DNA from 2 places in the Roseomonas marmotae genome. Region 1 is predicted to be linked to the other one. Evidence: predicted binding sites of a transcription regulator. Region 1 holds the regulator's gene; the other holds the start of a gene.
The links. Region 1 encodes LexA, which represses DNA repair genes until DNA is damaged. Its sites were predicted from a motif close to TGTTCTANNTANGTTC; they were not measured.

Region 1 (4,206 bases):
GCGCCTGCCGCCCCGTCTGGACCTGCCCTCCAAAGCCGTGATCGCCGAAGGCGTGGTCGGGAGCGTGGACAGGCTTCCAGAAGGCCTGCGGGTGACCCTGACCGGGCCGCGCCTCGCCGCCGAAGGTCCGGAGCTGGAACGCTCCATCCGCCTCCGCCTTCGCAAGAACGACCCACTTCTACCCGTTCCGGGTGATCGTCTGCGGGTGAGGGCCCTGGTGCGGGAGCCTGCCATGCCCGCCTTCCCCGGTGCCTGGGACTTCCAGCGCAATGCCTTCCTTCAGGGGCTGGGAGGCTCCGGCTTCGCCATCGGCATGGCTGAACGGCTGGGGGACCCTTTGCCCGCCTCGCCATTCGCCCGGTTGCGCGGCCTGGTGGAGGGCAGGATCGCGCGTCAGGTCCCCGGTGGCGCGGGGGCCGTCGCGGCGGCGCTGCTGACCGGATCGCAAACCGCTATCCCTGAAGACGATATGGTGGCGATGCGCGATTCCGGGCTGGCGCATCTGCTCTCCGTCTCCGGTTTGCACATCGCCATCGTGATGGGACTGAGCTTCGGGCTCGTGCGCTTTCTGCTGGCGCTGTCGCCATGGCTCGCCCTGCGCTGCGACGGCAAGGTGGTGGCGGGGCCGGCCAGCCTCGTCGTCGGGCTCTGCTACGTGTTGATGACTGGCGCGCAGGTGCCGATGCTCCGCAGCTTCGCCATGGCGGCGCTGGTAACGCTGGGAATCCTGCTGGGGCGCCGGGCCTTGTCGCTTCGGACCCTGGCCGTCGCCGCGACCGCCGTGATGCTGATGCAGCCCCATGCGGTGATGGGCCCCTCCTTTCAGATGAGCTTCGCCGCGGTCCTGGTGCTGATCGCCGCGAACGAGGGGGCTGGACCTTGGATGGCCCGATGGCGGTCAGGGAAGGAATGGTGGCGCAAGCCGGGCCTGATACTCATCGGGCTGGTGATGACGTCGCTGCTGGCCGGGCTGGCAACCACGCCCTACGGGCTGCACCACTTCGGCCGGCTGCAGCTCTATGGCGTGATCGCCAATGGTATCGCGGTGCCGCTGACCTCCATCCTGGTCATGCCGGCGGGCATGGCAGCCATGGTCCTGATGCCGCTGGGGCTGGAGAGTTGGGCTCTGGCCCCCATGGGCTGGGGGGTGGAGGGTATTCTGCGTGTGGCCCACGCCGTCGCCGGCTGGCCCGGCGCCGCGCTGCTGGCCAGGCCCATTCCGGCCTGGGGGCTGGCGCTGACCAGCCTCGGGATGCTGTGGCTCTGCCTCTGGCGAGGGTCCTGGCGCCTGCTGGGGCTGCCGATGCTTCTGGCCGGCAGCCTCTCCGCGGGGTGGGCGGCCCCGCCGGATATCCTCGTCTCATCCGATGCACGGCTGATCGCCTTCCGAACGTCAGAGGCGGTCTACCTGCAACGTGCCACTGGTGCTTCCAGTCTGGTGCGAGAAAGCTGGCTGCGTAGCTGGGCGGAGGAGGAAGCGGTTCCAGTTCCCATGGAAGGGCGCACGGCGGATGGCGCACTGGATTGCACTCCGACAGCCTGCCGCTTCCAACCTGCGCCGGAGGGGCCTGCCGCCATGCTGCTGCGTCCTGAAAAGACACGCCGGAAGGAGACACCGCCACCCATCCAGGCGGCAGCGTATTGCAGCAAGGCGGCCTTACTGCTGTCGCCCGAGCCGATCCGTGGCAGATGCCGCGACACCGCCAAGGTCGACCGCTTCACCGTCTGGCGCGATGGACCGCAGGCCATCTGGCTGGATGCGGCAGGACCGCGCATCCTGTCCGATCGGGCATGGCGTGGCCAGCGGCCCTGGATGCCGCCGCCGCCGCGCCCGGCCTGGGAAAAGGCCGCCGCTCAGTAGCGGCGCAGCAGCCCCACCAGTTTCCCCTGCACCTTCACCCGGTCCGGGCCAAAGATGCGGGTCTCATAAGCCGGATTGGCGGCCTCCAGAGCGATGGAATTGCGGTTGCGGCGCAGCTTCTTCAGCGTGACCTCGCTGTCGTCCACCAGCGCGACCACCACATCGCCGTTCTCCGCGACCTCGCCCCGGCGGATGATGACGGTATCGCCATCCAGTATACCGAGGCCGGTCATGGAATCGCCGGCCACCTCCAGCGCGTAGTGGTCGCCGGAATGGAGCAGCGCGGCCGGGACCTCGACGCTGCTGCCCTGGTCACGCAGCGCCTCGATCGGCTGGCCGGCTGCGATGCGGCCATAGAGCGGCAGCTGCACCGCCGCGGCATCGGCGGCGCCCTTCTGCACCCCATGCAGATGCGGGGCGAAATTGCCGCGAATGACATTGGCGGGGTAATTGGGCGCGGTCGTGCGCGAGATGGCATCGGCAGCGCGCGGCGCCACGCTGTCCGGCAGGCGCAGCACCTCCAGGGCACGGGCGCGGTGCGCGCGCCGCTTCAGGAAGCCGCGCTCTTCCAGTGCCGTGATCAGGCGATGGATACCGGACTTGGAGCGCAGCTTCAGCGCCTCCTTCATCTCCTCGAACGAAGGGGAGAATCCGGTATCGCGCAGGTGCTGGTCGATGAACATCAACAGCTCGTGCTGCTTGCGCGTGAGCATGCGGAGACCTTCCCTAGAATCGGAGCCGGCCTGCGAACAAACCGGAAACTGTCCAAATGTTCTACGGAAGTTCTCTTGCCCGGGTCAACCGGTTTTCACGGGTTTCAGACCCCTAACTCGGCCAAAATCAACACGTCCACCGTCTCGCCGGCCTCCAGGGGCGGTGCATGGGGCTGACGCAGCAGCAGGGCATCCGCCCGCGCCATGGTCTTGAGCATGGAGCTATCCTGGCGCGGAAAGGCCGTGGCGATCCAGCCTCCTCCCGCATCGGTGGAGAGCGACGCGCGCAGATAATCGGCCCGGCGGTCATTCCCGGCCAGGGGCGCTCCCAGGATGGCGCGCCGCACCGGGGGCGACAGGCCAGGGCGGCCGCCCAGGGCCGCGATGGCGGGCCACAGGAAGACGATGCCACAGACCAGGCTGGAAACCGGGTTGCCGGGGAGACCCAGCAGCGGCGTGTCGCCCAGGCGGCCCCAGATCAGCGGCTTTCCGGGCCGCATAGCGATCTTCCAGAAATCGAGGGCGAAACCCTCCGGGCCCAGCGCCTTCTGCACCAGATCATGCTCGCCCACGCTGGCGCCTCCCGTGGTGACCAGCAGGTCGCAGCCGCGCGCCGCCCGTGCTGTCGCGGCGATAGCCGGGGCATCATCGGGAGCGATGGGCAGGATCAGCGGCGCACCGCCGGCCGAGCGCACCAGCGCCGCCAGCGCATGGGCGTTGGAAGAGACGATGCCCCCCGGCGCCAGGGGCTCGCCGGGCAGGGAGATCTCGTCGCCGGTCGCCAGGATGCCGATGCGCGGCGCGCGATGAACGCCCAGCCAGGGGTGGTTGGCCGCCGCCGCCAGCCCGATGTCGCGCGCGGTCAGCTTGCGGCCCGCGGGCAACAGCTCCTCGCCGAGCTGGAAGTCCAGCCCGGCACGACGGATCCAGCGGCCGGGCTGGACGGCTTCCTTTGCCGCGACCTCGTCACCGCTGGCCTCGGCATCCTCCTGCAGCAGAATTCCATCTGCGCCGGCAGGCAGTACGGCACCGGTAAAGATACGCACGGCCTGCCCCGGGCCAATTTTACCGGCAAAGGGGTGCCCGGCCGGAGCTGCGCCGATCACGGTCAGGCGCGCGCCTTCCGTCGCGTCCGCCGCGCGTACGGCATAGCCGTCCATGGCCGAGACATCGGCGGGTGGCTGGGTCAGCCGGGCCAATACCGGAGATGCCAGCACCCGGCCCCAGCCTTCCGAGAGGGCGACGGTCTCCGCCCCTACGGGCTGTAAAGCGCCGAGAATGCGGTTAAGGGCCTCCTCGACCGAGAGCATCAGACAGCCTCCCAGAGCCCGGACTTGCCGCCTTCCTTGCGCGTCAGGCGTACAGCCTCCACGCGCATGCCGCGGTCGATGGCCTTGCACATGTCATAGACCGTCAGCGCCGCGACCGTGACCGCCGTCAGGGCTTCCATCTCCACCCCCGTCTGTCCCGTTGTCTTGGCCGTCGCCTCGATCTCAACCGTATCGGGCGACACCGGAACCAGATCCACCTTCACGGAGGACAGGGGCAGGGGGTGGCAGAGAGGGATGAGGTCCGCCGTCCGCTTGGCGCCCATGATGCCCGCCAGCCGCGCCACGCCCAACACATCCCCCT
Region 2 (4,206 bases), 990 kb from region 1:
CCCTGCATGCCCAGGGAACGCGCCAGGCTCCTGGCAGCGAAGATCTCCAGCACGCCGAGGCCGATGCTGAACCAGCCCAGCCCGCGTGCCAGCTGGTCCGGCGCCCCGAGGGAGCTTGGCCCGGTGCAGAGCACCTTGGGATCGCCGGGGAAGCGGGTGATCTCGGCGGCTCTGGTCAACATGTTCATGTCAGCACCTCAGGGCTTGAGGACGACCTTGATGCAGCTGTCCTGCTTGTCGCGGAAAACCTTGTACATCTCCGGCCCGTCTTCGAGCCGGGCGGTATGCGTGATGACGAAGGAAGGGTCGATCTGCCCTTCCTCGATCCGGCGGAGCAGGTCGTCGGTCCAACGGTTCACATGCGTCTGGCCCATGCGGAAGCTCAGGCCCTTGTTCATGGCCATGCCCATCGGGATCTTGTCCACCAGCCCGGCATAGACGCCGCAGATGGAGATGATGCCGCCGGGGCGACAGACATACATCATTTCGCGCAACACATGGGGCCGGTCGCTTTCCAGCATCATGACCTGCTTGGCGCGGTCCATCAGCGTATCGGGCTGGCTGGGCGTCACATGCGCTTCCAGGCCGACAGCATCGATGCATTTCTGCGGGCCCTTGCCGCCCGTCAGCTCGTTCAGCCGCTCGACGACGCTGTCCGTCTCGAAGTTGATGGTGATGGCACCGCCCGCGGCGGCCATGGAAAGCCGCTCGGGGATATCGTCGATCGCCACCACCTGCCTGGCGCCGAGCAGCACGGCACTGCGGATCGCCATCTGACCCACCGGGCCACAGCCCCAGATCGCCACGGTATCCTCGGGCTCGATGTCGCAATGCACCGCCGCCTGCCAGCCAGTGGGCAGGATATCGCCGAGGAACAGCGCCTGCTCATCCGTCATGCCGTCCGGCACCTTGATATGCGTCGCATCGGCGAAGGGGACGCGGAGATATTCCGCCTGCCCGCCCGGATAGCCGCCGGTCAGATGCGTATAACCGAAGAGCCCGGCGGTGGTGTGGCCGAAGACCTTGTCGGCCAGCTCCTTCTTGCGGTTGGTCCTTTCACAGACGGAGAAGTTGCCGCGCCTGCACTGCTCGCACTCGCCGCAGATGATGGTGAAGGGCACGACGATCCGGTCGCCCTTTTTCAGCTTGTGCCTCGCATCCGCGCCGACCTCGACGACCTCGCCCATCATCTCATGGCCCATGATGTCGCCGGGCATCATGGCCGGGATGAAGTTGTGGAAGAGGTGCAGGTCCGAGCCGCAGATGGCGCAGCTCGTGACCTTGATGATGGCGTCGCGGGAATCCTCGATCTCGGGGTCGGTGACGTTGTCGCAGCGGATATCCTGCTTACCGTGCCAGACCAGCGCTTTCATCGCAGGCTCTCCATCGAAAGGTGCAGACGATACGATCGCTCCGCACGACACCACGGAGAGGAAGCCTGCGTCGTGAGAACGCGGTGCCCGGCAGAGACGTTCTGAATCTAGCGCTGCCGCCAGGGCCATCCGGATGCTGGATGCAACATGGACCGCCCGCCCGGGTTTCCACGGCATCCTCTCGTCATCACAGCCTTGTCAGAGGGAGAGAGGCCGCCGGCCTCCGGGGCAACCGCATGGCCCCGACCCCGTTATACGAACAGAACACGAACAAGGATCTTCCCATGGCCCGTCAAGGCAAGGACGACCACAGCACCGCCCCGAAGGCGCCGCAGGGCGATACGCCCGGCAACACCGTCAAGGACCCGGATAACTGGACCACGGGCGACGAGACGATGACCGGCGCCCAGGCCAGCTATCTCAAGACGCTCTGCGAGGAGGCAGGAGAGGAATTCGACCCCGGGCTGACCAAGGCGGAGGCCAGCAAGAGGATCGATGAACTACAGGCCCGCACGGGGCGCGGGCGGGACCACTGAGCCGGTTGGCTCAGGCCCCCATGCTGCCCACGATCTCGGCGCGCAACTCGTCCAGCAGGCGCAGCGAGCCGTCGCGCCGCTCCAGGTGCCAGAAGAGCCAGCCGTTGCAGGAGGGCGCTTCCTGCACCGCCGCGCCCACCTGATGGATGGAGCCCTGCGCGGTGCCGCAGCGGAGCGAGCCATCGGCCCCCACCTCCGCCACGAAGCGGCGGTGACGGTCCACCAGCCGGGCGCCGGGCGGCACCATGCCGCGTTCCACCAGCGCGCCGAAGGGGATGCGCGGCTGCTCCCGCCGCGTCGGCGTCACCAGCATGGCGGATTCCGACAGCGGCTCGATGGCGTTAATGCGCGTGCGGGCGGCGGCGGCATAGGTCGGGTCGCGCTCGATGCCGATGTAGCGGCGGCCCAGGCGCTTCGCGACGGCGGCCGTGGTGCCGGAGCCGAGAAAGGGGTCCAGCACCACATCCCCCGGCGAGGTGCAGGAGAGAATGACCCGGTGCAGCAGCGCCTCGGGCTTCTGGGTCGGATGGACCTTCTGCCCCTTCTCGTCCCGCAGCCGCTCACCCCCCGTGCAGAGCGGGATGAACCAGTCGCTGCGCATCTGCGTGTCGTCGTTCAGCGACTTCATGGCGGTGTAGTTGAACTTGTAGCGGCTGTCCTGTCCGCGCGAGGCCCAGATCATCGTCTCATGCGCGTTGGTGAAGCGCCGGCCCCGGAAGTTCGGCATCGGGTTGGCCTTGCGCCAGATGACGTCGTTCAGGATCCAGAAGTCCAGGTCCTGCAAGGCCGCGCCCAGGCGGAAGACGTTGTGGTAGCTGCCGATCACCCAGATGGTGCCGTCCTTGCGCAGCACGCGCCGCGCCTCGGTCAGCCAGGCACGGGTGAAGGCGTCATAGGCCGCGAGATTGGAGAAACGGTCCCAGTCGTCATCGACGCCGTCCACGACGCTCTCGTCCGGACGGCGCAGCTCGCCCTTCAGCTGCAGATTGTAGGGCGGATCCGCGAAGATGGTATGCACGGAAGCCGGGGGCAGCGCCCGCAGCATCTCGATGCAATCCCCTTCCAGGATACAGTCCAACGGCAGATCTAGCCCCGTACCCACGCCGTCAAACCCTCCTGCGACTCGGGGGCCGAGCATGCGTCGGGGTGAGTCAATGCGTCAAGAGAGCTCGAGAAGCATCTGATCGACCGGCGCGAAGCCGCGGCGGTGGTGCGGAGTCGGCCCCAGTCGCGCCAGGGCCTCCCGATGCGCGGCGGTGGGGTAGCCGGCATGGCGGGCGAAGCCGTAGCCGGGCCAGCGCGGGTCCAGCCGCGCCATGGCCCGGTCACGCGTCACCTTGGCCAGGATGGAGGCGGCGGCGATGGAGAGGCTGATGCTGTCACCCTTCACCACGCAGCGCACGGCGCAGGCCAGGCCGCGCGGCGGCTGGTTGCCATCCACCAGCACGAGGTCTGGCATCAGCCGGAGCTTCGCCACCGCGCGCGTCATGGCGAGGTGCGTGGCGCGCAGGATGTTCAGCCGGCCGATCTCGGCGGCGCTGGCGGCGGCCACGGCGCCATCCAGCACGCCCTCCACCCTGGCGGCCCGCAGCGCCTCGAAGGCGGCCTGCCGCTTCGCCGCATCCAGCTTTTTCGAGTCATCCAGCAGGGCGGCCAGCCCGGCCGGCGGAGGCCTGTGGAAGAGCACGGCGGCGGCCATTACAGGCCCCGCCAGCGGGCCGCGCCCAGCCTCGTCCACCCCCGCCACGCGGCCGCCGGCGGCGATCTCCAGCAGATAGTCCGGCATCAGGGCGCCAGCCCCTTGCTCTCGATCATGTCGCCCCGCTCCAGCAGCCCGGGCGCGCCCTGTGACAGCAGGCGGCGGGCTTCGTCATCGCCCAGCCATACGCCGCGCAGGAAGGCCACCGCAAGCGCCGCGGTGCGGGGGTGGTAGGAGCTATCCTCCCATCGCGCGCCGGTGCCGGGCTCATCCGCGAAACTGCCATGGGCCGCGCCGGCGAAGACGGCCAGCACCTGCCCCGGCGCGGTGATGGCGTCATAGGGGATGCGGCGGCTGAGCGGGCTGTTGCCGCCCATGAAGTCCCGGTCCTCGGTACCCGTGACATGCAGCATGGGCGCGCGCACGCGGTCGATGGCCAGACGCGGCGGCAGGCCCTGAGGCGGAATGGGGGAGAGGGCGATGCCGGCGCCCAGGCGAGGCTCCGGCAGGGTCAGGCCGCGGTCGCCGCCGGGCACGCGCTGGCCCAGCATGGTCTGCACCAGCCAGGCGCCGTAGGAGTGCCCGGCTATGGCGATGC

Region 2: IAI58_RS14965 (DUF3072 domain-containing protein) is a predicted target of LexA. The motif match lies at 1,631-1,646, and genes of this name have one in related genera.

The regions. Positions count from the first base shown of each region.
Region 1 covers NZ_CP061091.1:2,195,671-2,199,876, forward strand. The annotation lists gene IAI58_RS10410 (ComEC/Rec2 family competence protein) at 1-1,861, shown strand, start outside; gene lexA (transcriptional repressor LexA) at 1,855-2,574, opposite strand; gene IAI58_RS10420 (molybdopterin molybdotransferase MoeA) at 2,679-3,884, opposite strand; gene moaC (cyclic pyranopterin monophosphate synthase MoaC) at 3,884-4,206, opposite strand, start outside.
Region 2 covers NZ_CP061091.1:3,182,743-3,186,948, forward strand. The annotation lists gene IAI58_RS14955 (hypothetical protein) at 1-182, opposite strand, end outside; gene IAI58_RS14960 (zinc-dependent alcohol dehydrogenase) at 198-1,373, opposite strand; gene IAI58_RS14965 (DUF3072 domain-containing protein) at 1,658-1,909, shown strand; gene IAI58_RS14970 (site-specific DNA-methyltransferase) at 1,920-3,047, opposite strand; gene IAI58_RS14975 (ribonuclease HII) at 3,069-3,695, opposite strand; gene IAI58_RS14980 (alpha/beta hydrolase family protein) at 3,695-4,206, opposite strand, start outside.